3 regions of the Exiguobacterium sp. K1 genome follow, and region 2 is predicted to be linked to each of the others. Evidence: riboswitches for the same ligand, from Rfam matches in the RefSeq annotation. Region 2 holds a riboswitch; each other region holds the start of a gene.
The links. Region 2 has a riboswitch for thiamine pyrophosphate ahead of tenA (thiaminase II). Riboswitches for the same ligand answer to the same signal wherever they lie in the genome.
Positions count from the first base shown of each region.

Region 1: another riboswitch for thiamine pyrophosphate. It lies ahead of thiT (energy-coupled thiamine transporter ThiT); the one in region 2 lies ahead of tenA (thiaminase II).
Region 3: another riboswitch for thiamine pyrophosphate. It lies ahead of thiD (bifunctional hydroxymethylpyrimidine kinase/phosphomethylpyrimidine kinase); the one in region 2 lies ahead of tenA (thiaminase II).

Region 1 covers NZ_JAOTIT010000001.1:406,770-410,048, forward strand. Annotated here, with positions in the region: gene rsgA (ribosome small subunit-dependent GTPase A) at 1-375, shown strand, start outside; gene rpe (ribulose-phosphate 3-epimerase) at 377-1,033, shown strand; TPP riboswitch at 1,057-1,163, shown strand; gene thiT (energy-coupled thiamine transporter ThiT) at 1,227-1,787, shown strand; gene N7U64_RS02000 (thiamine diphosphokinase) at 1,787-2,395, shown strand; gene N7U64_RS02005 (amino acid permease) at 2,461-3,279, opposite strand, start outside.
Region 2 covers NZ_JAOTIT010000003.1:279,880-283,158, reverse strand. Annotated here, with positions in the region: gene N7U64_RS09055 (sporulation protein) at 1-532, shown strand, start outside; gene tenA (thiaminase II) at 601-1,296, opposite strand; TPP riboswitch at 1,371-1,476, opposite strand; gene N7U64_RS09045 (DUF1002 domain-containing protein) at 1,668-2,549, shown strand; gene abc-f (ribosomal protection-like ABC-F family protein) at 2,828-3,279, shown strand, end outside.
Region 3 covers NZ_JAOTIT010000005.1:102,108-105,386, forward strand. Annotated here, with positions in the region: gene N7U64_RS11550 (murein hydrolase activator EnvC family protein) at 1-991, shown strand, start outside; TPP riboswitch at 1,052-1,162, shown strand; gene thiD (bifunctional hydroxymethylpyrimidine kinase/phosphomethylpyrimidine kinase) at 1,280-2,089, shown strand; gene thiM (hydroxyethylthiazole kinase) at 2,070-2,840, shown strand; gene thiE (thiamine phosphate synthase) at 2,830-3,279, shown strand, end outside.

The DNA.
Region 1 (3,279 bases), on a different contig from region 2:
GGAAAAAGTTCGTTGCTGAATGCTTTAGAACCTTCATTGGCACTGGAAACAAGTCATATCTCGAAGGCACTTGGACGCGGACGCCATACGACCCGCCACGTGACCCTGATGCCGCTCGGTGATGGATTAATTGCGGATACTCCGGGATTTTCGAATCTCGATTTTCCGCATGAAATGGAACTGGAAGAGTTACGTTGGTGTTTTCCTGAATTCGTTGCTTTACAGGATGATTGCAAATACCGCGGCTGCCTGCATCTGAATGAGCCCGGTTGTGCCGTTAAGCAGGCTGTCGAGGCACATGAAATCATGAGTTCGCGGTATACGAATTATGGTATGTTTGTAGAGGAAATCAAGAATCGGACACGGAGGTATTAACATGATTAAAATCGCCCCATCAATCTTATCAGCGGATTTTGCAAATTTAGAGCGGGATGTCAAAGCAGTAGAAGCGGCAGGGGCCGACTACATTCATTTTGATGTCATGGACGGTCAATTTGTTCCGAATATCTCATTCGGACTTCCTGTCTTAAGCAGTTTACGTCAAAAAACAGACATGATTTTGGATGTGCATTTAATGATTGACCGTCCGGAAAACTTTGTCGAAGCATTCGTTGAAGCAGGGGCTGATATCGTGACATTCCACGTCGAGGCAACGAATCACGTCCACCGTGTCCTGCAACAGATCAAAGCAGCCGGTGCGAAAGCGGGCGTCGTGCTCAATCCGCATACACCACTTTCGACGATTGAACACGTGCTGGAAGAAGTCGATATGGTGTTGTTGATGACGGTCAATCCAGGTTTCGGTGGTCAAGCCTTTATTCCGGGTGTCATGAAGAAATTAAGTCAACTGGCTGCGCTGAAAGCGGAACATGATCTATCGTTTGAGATTGAAATCGATGGCGGAGTCAATGCAGAGACGGCCAAATTATGTATCGAAAACGGTGCAAATGTTTTGGTCGCAGGTTCGGCGATTTATAATGCGCCGGATTATTCAGAAGCAATCACTAGTATTCGGAATGCCGCTCACGTATAATAAGAGCAGAATCAAAATTGAATGAAGACCGCAAGGGGTGTCGCGTCAAGCGGCTGAGAGAAGTGATTGGACTTTAACCCTTCGAACCTGTTCCGTTCAGACGGACGTAGGGATGTGGCGCACGCAGGCAGTACGGCGTTCGTCGTACTGTCTTTTTGCCGTCCTGCGATTTTATTTTTAGGAGGAAAAAAGGATGAAACGGCTACAAATGTTAATGGAAATTGCAATCTTTGCAAGTCTTGGTGTGGTGTTCGATTTATTGATCCCGTTTAAAATGCCTCAAGGAGGTTCCATCAGTTTGGCGATGTTACCGATTTTCGTCATGGCGTTTCGTCACGGCGTTGTCGGTGGGGTCGTGACGGGAGCACTCGTTGGAACAATCCAACTGATGTTCGCTCCACAAATTCTGACGGTCGTTCAGCCGTTACTCGATTATACGATTGCGTTCGGAGTCGTCGGACTGAGCGGACTGTTTGCCCGTCAAGTTAAAAAAGCAGCAGCAGCCGGGAAGAACGGCCGTTTGATGGCGATTGTATTAGGTGCGACATTGTTAGGTGCGGGCTTACGTTATGTCTGTCACGTCATCAGCGGAATCGTCTTCTTTGCTGAATATGCGGAAGGTCCGGTCGTTCCGTATTCCTTGATCTATAACGCGACGTATATGGTTCCGTCCTATCTGTTATGCGGTATTGTCGCAGGGCTCCTGTTTACGACGGCACCACGGCTTCTTCGTTATTCGGCACGAGGTGTCTGATGCGGGTCGTGATTGTAGCAGCCGGTCCGGCGGAAGACATTCCATCCTTACAACCGTTTATGGAGGAGAAGCCGGTTGTCATTGCTGTCGACGGCGGGGTCACCGTATTGGCGCAACAAGGTCTCGCTTTTGACTTGGCCATCGGTGACTTTGATTCGCTCGGATACAAACCGGAAGGGGCAATCATTCATCCGGCTGAAAAGGATGAGACCGATTTGGAACTGGCATTACGTTACGTCAGTCAACATTATGAAGCAACGGAAGTGCTGGTATTCGGTGCGACCGGCGGACGACTGGATATGACGCTTCAAAATGTCTATCTGTTAAAACAATTCCCGCTCGTCCGTTTGATGACGAAGCGGGAAGAGATCCGTTTCCTGCAACAGGGACAATATGACATCAAAGCAGACCAGTATCATTATCTGTCCTTCATTCCGCTCGTCCCGACGCGTTTGACGCTCCAAAGGGTCAAGTATCCGTTGACACAACACGATGTCCCGGTCGGCGGATCGTTGACCGTCAGCAATGAATGGACGAATCAGGGACCGGCAAAAGTGACGGTGCACACAGGTGAAGTTATCGCATTACGGAGTTTGTCGGACCATTGAAAAAGCGTGTTCGTTAGGATTGCCTAACGAACACGCTTTTTTAGGATTCTGTAGGTGGAGGCAGTTCAAGATTCTAACGTGGAACTGGCTGCCTGACGCTCGGTTTGAGCTGCAATATGTTTTCCTTTGACGAACAGATGGTAACAACCCCATGTCAAGAGGAAGAACGGAACACCGATATACAGCGCAATCCGTTGATCCGCCTGAAACGCCAAGCTGATCAATACGAGCATGTTCAGAGAAAACGAGATGATCGGCAAGACCGGGAAGAACGGTGTCTTGAATTTTAATTCACTGACAGCATGCCCGTTTTTGATGAATTGACGACGGAACGCAATCTGCGAAGCGGAAATTGAAATCCATCCGACTTGTGCACCGAGTCCTGCTAGTGACAACAACCAGATGAAGACGGTATCTTCCGCGAAAAAGGCGGTCAGAAGCGATAACATCGCAAACAGCATCGTAAAACATAACGCCCGCATCGGTACACCACGCGAGTTGACGATCGCAAGTTTTTTCGAAATCATGCCTTCTTGAGACATCGACCATAACATCCGGGTAGCAGCGTATAATCCCGAGTTCCCGACCGACAGTAAGGCAGTCAGAACGACGATGTTCATCAAATCGGCCGCGTACGGAATCCCGATCGCATCAAAGACCATGATGAACGGACTGCTGATACCGCCGGCTGTTTCATAAGGAATCAAGGCGCCGACGATTGTAATCGAAAGAACAAAAAAGATGAACGTCCGCCAAACCGTATTGCGGATCGCTTTCGGAATCGATTTTTCGGGATCGTTCGACTCTCCGGCCGCAACCCCGATCAGTTCCGTCCCCTGGAATGCGAAGTTGACGGCGATCATCGTCGTCAAGACTCCGAGCGC
Region 2 (3,279 bases):
TTTTACCATCGAAGCCGGTGTCGAACGCGAAATTCCGTTCACGCTGCAAGTTCCTTTTAATACACCACTCTCCGTCAGTCAATCGAAATCCTGGATCGAGACCGGTCTCGATATCGCGCAAGCGGTCGACCCGTCCGATCATGATGCGGTCGTCGTCAAGGCAAACGACTATCAATCCGTCATTCTTGAAGCAATAGAAGATCTCGGATTCCGCTTGAAAAAAGCGGATACAGAAAAATTACCGGGCCGCTTCCGAAAAGACTTACCGATTGCGCAGGAACTCGAATATTCTGCCCGCGGCACGCATTATGCCCATAAACTGGATGAAATCGAAGTCATCTTGTTGCAGGACCGGTCCGGCATCGACATCGTTCTTCAAATCGACCGTCGTGCCCACAGCCTCGGCTCTTTGTTCAGCGAAATGGCGGGTACGGACGAAACGATGACAAAACTTTCCTTATCCAATCAGGAGTTAACAAATCCGTCGCTGGTGAAACAACGCCTCGCGGATTTGATTGAACGCCACAGCTGATTTATCTTTTCCATAGAAAACACCGGATCCGCCAACAAGCGAATCCGGTGTTTTTACGTTGTCTCGTCTTATTTCAATGATGTCGTTGTAATAATCTGTGCCAGGCTTTTTTCAAATGTCTCTTCTATCCAGCCCATTTCCCAAAACATCAATTCGTAATAACAGCTTCTGACGAAATGCTGCTTCATCCGGGTACGTTCTTGATCACTTGCTTGCGTTGCCAGCTCATTCAAACGGTCGATCTGCTCAAAGACCACCCGCTCGAACCAATCCGAACTGTACGTCGCAATCCATTGTTGATAAATCGGTGAAGCCGGTGCAGCGGTCTGTAATTGTTGTCCGATCTCATAATAGAGCCAGTAACACGGCAAGATGGCAGCAATCGTCTCCCCGAGCGTCCCTTCGCTTGCATGATGCATATGTGAAATATAGGCGTATGCGGTCGGGGCCGGCTCGAATCGGGCTAATGTTTCGTCCGAAATTCCAAGCGGTTCAAAAAACGACTGGTGCAGGCTCAGTTCTGCAGCATAGGTCGATGTCGCATGTTCCGCGAGTTCCGCAATCGTCGCGAATTCCTGTGCCTTGGAAGCGGCACGTGCCTGAATTTTTGCGAAATGTTTTAAGTAATAGGCATCTTGCAGCACGTAATGCCGGAATTTCCCTTCCGGCAATGTTCCGTCTGCAAGACCGGTTACGAACGGATGCGTAAAACTGCTGTCCCAGTACGGTCTTGCTGCTTGCCGGATTTCTTCACTGAATTTCATATTTCTTCCCCCTTTTGTAATCAAAAAAACGCCACACCTGATGTCAGGCATGACGTGAAAAGACCATAAAAAGAGGATCCGTCACGCCACTTCCCTCCGTAAGTCCAAACTTAATCAGGTTCAAAGGGTCCGCACGTCTCCGTCGTCTCAGTCAGCCTACTGACTCCCCTAGTGGTCGCTATTCGATTTGTTTCAAGTGTAACATGATTTCATTCAATCCTGAACATGCTCCCCTTCTTTCCATTGTTTTTTTGTACAATGAACATGACGGAAGGTCGATGTCGGCTCGTTCTTGAGACCGATTCTCTTCCGTCACCGGTCGATTAGACTGAAATTAGTACCTGATACTTAACTTACGGAGGAATTTGACAATGAATAAAACCATCACATGGACTGCTTCGGCATTACTTGCCACGACGTTATTACTGCCTACTGCCGCATCTGCCGAGCAGGTCGTCGACAAAACGATCATCACACTCGGAGAATCACTCGGAGCAAAGGATAAAGCATGGGTCTTGTCCCGCCTCAATGCACCGGAAGGCATCACTCCGATCATCGCGACTTCTGCCGATGAGGAAAAATATCTCGGGAAAAACATTCCCCAGTCCCAGCGCGGCGGCAATATGTATTCCTCCGCCAAGATCGAATTGGCTGAAAAAGGCGACGGTCTGTCCGTCGCAACCGAAAATATCACGTGGGTCACAAAAGACATGTATTTGAATGCGCTGGTCACGGCCGGTGTGACCGATGCCGACATTACGATTACTTCCCCTTATAAAGTAACCGGTACATCTGCCTTGACCGGTATCATGAAAGCCTATGATCAAACGTCAAGTGAGACCGGTATCAAACTGACGGATGAACGGAAAGATTTAGCCCAACAAGAATTATCGGTCACATCAGATGTCGGAAAAACCGTCGGGACGGATAAAGTCGCCGACTTGATGAACGAAATCAAAGCCGAAATCGCGAAGCAAAAACCGGAGACGAAAGTCGAAATCGAGAATGTCATCGTCCAAGTCATTCAAAACAACAATATCAATCTGTCCGATGCCCAAATGGAGCGCTTGACCGGTCTGTTTAACCAAATGGAAAAAGCTGATCTTAACTGGGGACAGATTGAGACGGGACTGAAGGATGCCGGACAAAACATCCAGTCCTTTGCGACATCGGAAGAAACAAAAGGATTTTTTGCCAAACTGTTTGACGGTTTAAGTGCCTTCTTTAATTCCATCGCCGGTTTATTTAAATAATCTGCTCTTCCTTTCATTCCCGGTGGCATGGTAAAATAGAGTCATCGAATGAGAAAAGGTGGTGTGGAAAGATGGGTTTTGCTGCGTGTAAGCATTGGTTGATGGAACAACTGTATCTGTTGCGCGCGATTTTTCATGGAATGGCGTTCTAAGGGACTAGTCTGTCCTTTTTTGAAGAACTCTATACTTGAAAAATAAAGCAAAGCGCATCTTCCACTGGTGAAGGAGAGTGCTGTTTGCGCTCTCCTTTTTTTGATGCGTCAGAGAGGAAAATTCATATGATGATCTGCGACATCCAACACCTGTCCAAACAATTCGGAGGCGACGATATTTTAACGGATGTGTCCCTCTTTATCCAGTCACATGACCGCATCGGCTTGATCGGACGTAACGGGAGCGGGAAAACGACTTTCCTGCGTTTACTGGCCCGGCTTGATTCACCTGACACCGGAACCATCTACCAAAAAAGCGGGCTATCCATCGGTTATTTGGAACAATTGCCGGTATTCGATCCTCACATGACCGGTCATGACGTCCTCTGGACCGCGTTCGCCCCTTTACTCGACTTACGGCAATCGTTGCACCGGCTCGAACAAGAGATGGCAACGAAAATCGATCAACTCGAGTCATTGCTTGCACATTATACGAAGGTGACCGAAGCATTCGAGCGGCAAGGCGGCTATTTACTGGAGTCTAAAGTCGACCGGATGATTAACGGTTTACGGCTTCA
Region 3 (3,279 bases), on a different contig from region 2:
CCGCTATGAAATCATGCTCACACGTCAAGAAGAGTTGCTCGGAGACCGGTTACGTGTACTTCAAGAAAACGACGGTAATTCGATCAAATGGGAAGAAGTCATTTTTGGTTCGAAAGACCTGGGGGATTTATTCAGCCGTGTCATGGCCGGTAAAAAAATCGCCGAACAAGATGATAAAATGATTTCTGCTTATTTGGAAACACAGGAAAAGCTGGCGGAAATGAAAAAGAACCTCATCACTAAAAAACAAGAGCGTGTTCAAGAAAAAAAATCATTGCTCATTCAAAAGAAACAATTAAAACAACAGATGAAAGAACGGAGCGCAACCCTGAAAAAATTACGTAAAGGGAAGACGAAGTTTACGACAAAACTGTTGAGTGCCAAAGAATTACAGGCGACTTTAGAAGCTCAAGAAAGAGCGATTGCGGCAGCAAAAGCAGCAGCGAAAGCCGCTGCGGAAAAAGCGGCGGCTGAAAAGGCAGCAGCGGAAAAAGCAGCAAAAGAGGCGGCAAAATCAATGCCTAAATCAAGTGAATCAACGGTTGTTCCAACTCCTGTCAGCAGTGGACCGACCGGATCGGCGAAGTTTGTTCGTCCGGCTTCGGGTGGTATCTCACAAGGATTCGGACCGGCCAGTGGAGCGAACGGTTATACTTTCCATAACGGTGTCGATTTCAGCGGACCTGTCGGATCGCCAATTCGTGCGGCGGCTTCCGGAACGGTCATTACGGCCGGAAGCGGCGGACCTTACGGGAATCACGTCATGATTTCCCATTTCCTTGACGGTCAAGTGTATACAACGGTGTACGGTCATATGAATTCGTTATCGGTTTCAGCAGGTCAAACGGTCACTCAAGGTCAAACGATTGGTACTCTTGGGAGTACGGGTAATTCGACTGGACCGCATCTGCACTTTGAACTGCATATCGGTGGCTATCAATATAGTGCGTCAGGACCTGCCAACACGGTTAATCCACTTGGATACTTGTAAAAACGAGCTTCGGCTCGTTTTTTTGATGTTGCTGTGATACAGTGAAAAAGAATTTAAATTACGAGCAACTAGGGGAGCTGGAGGAGTCCGGCTGAGAGGAAAACCATTCTGTTTTCGACCCTGTCACCTGAACTGGATAATACCAGCGTAGGAAAGTTGAGATCGAAGACATGATTACTTTAACCGGTGAACCTGGTTATTCATGGCGTCGTCTGCTTTTTTACAGCGGACGGCGCTTTTTGTTGTCCGTTTTCTCCTTATTTGCTCAGGGGAAAGTGAGGAATTGGAATGAAACACGTATTAACGATCGCCGGATCCGACTCCGGTGGCGGAGCGGGAATTCAGGCGGATTTAAAAACATTTTCAGCACTCGGTGTATATGGCATGAGTGTCATCACGGCGATTACGGCACAAAATACATTGGGTGTTCAAGCGGTTGAAGACGTCTCTCCCAAGCTTGTGGAAGCGCAGTTAACCTCGATTTTTTCAGATATCCGTGTCGATGCCGTCAAGATTGGAATGGTTTCTAATCAGGAAACGATTCAAGTGATTTCCCGACAACTGGAAAAGTATCCTCTGCCGATTGTTCTTGATCCGGTCATGGTCGCAAAAGGTGGCCATGCTTTGTTACAACCGAATGCGGAACAGGCATTGCTCGAACAGCTGTTACCACTTGCGACCCTTGTGACACCGAATATTCCTGAAATCGAGCGGATGATCGGCGGAACCGTCCATTCACTTGCTGATATGAAGCAAGCAGCGGTCAAGCTGATTGAACGACAAACAGGAGCTGTGTTGCTCAAGGGCGGGCATTTGGAAGGGCAAGACGCCACTGATCTTTTATACACGGACGAACGGTATGTTGTCTTTGAACAAGAACGGATTGAGTCCCGTCATACGCACGGGACAGGCTGTACGTTGTCCGCTGCTATCGCTGCCAACCTGGCTCTTGGTCATTCACTGGAAGACAGCGTCCGTTATGCGAAACGTTATGTGACCGAAGCGATTCGTCACGGTTTTGCTCTTGGACACGGAATTGGACCGACACATCATTTTCATGAACTTTGGAGGGATACACATGCTACGACGCATCCATGATAAAAAACCATTAATTCATCATTTAACGAATACCGTCACGATCAATGATTGTGCTAATATGACACTTGCGCTTGGAGGATCTCCTGTCATGGCAGAGGACCTGCTCGAAGTCGAAGAGATGGTTGGTCTTTCAGACGCCGTCGTGATTAATACAGGAACCATCAATCCGGACATGCGCAAAGCACAGCTGCTAGCAGGGAAAACGGCTAACCGGCTGGGGAAACCGGTCATTTTGGATCCGGTGGGTGCGGGAGCCACGACATTAAGAACGGATTTTATGAAACAACTGATGGAGGAAATCACCTTTACGGTCATCAAAGGAAATGCTTCGGAAATTAAAACGTTGCTTGGACAGGTTGCTCGAACGAAAGGGGTCGATGTGGCGGAAGGAGAATCACTCGATCTTCAAAGTGTTCACGCCTTCGCTTCCCAGACGAAACAAGTCATCGTCGTCACCGGACCCGTTGATTTTGTGACAGATGGAGTCCGTCAACATCATTTGGACGTCGGAACAAAACGACTCGGCCAAGTGACGGGAACAGGATGTATGACCGCTTCCTTGATTGCGACTTTTTTGGGAGCAGGATACGATCATTTCGACGCAGCTGTATTTGGGACGTACGCCATGGGAAAAGCAGGGGAAACGGCCGGAAATCGTCCTGGTATCGGCAGTTTTCGGACCGGATTGTTTGACGCGGTCAGTCTGATGACAGAGGAAAGTTTGCCGGAGGTGCAGATGAATGGACAGTGAATACTTGATTTATGCAGTGACGGATAGACGTCTGCACCCGCATCTTCCCTTGGAGGATGCTGTCGAAGCAACGATTAAGGGCGGTGCAACGATTGTTCAATTACGGGAAAAAGAGATGTCGGGTAAGAATTTTCTCGAATCAGCCGTTGTACTGAAGGATCTGACTGCCCGTTATAATATTCCGTTGATTATCAATGACCGGATCGATATCGCTTTATTAGTCGAAGCGGGCCTGCATATCGGTCAAGATGATATTCCTTTAACGGAAGCACGTCGATTGTTACCGACGGCGACGATCGGTGTTTCCGTTTCAACGGTCGAACAGGCTGTGGCAGCAGAGCAGGACGGTGCAGATTATTTAGGAGTCGGGTCACTTTTTCCGACGGCGACGAAACAAGATGCGACATTCATGTCACGTGTGACATTAGAGCAAATCAGG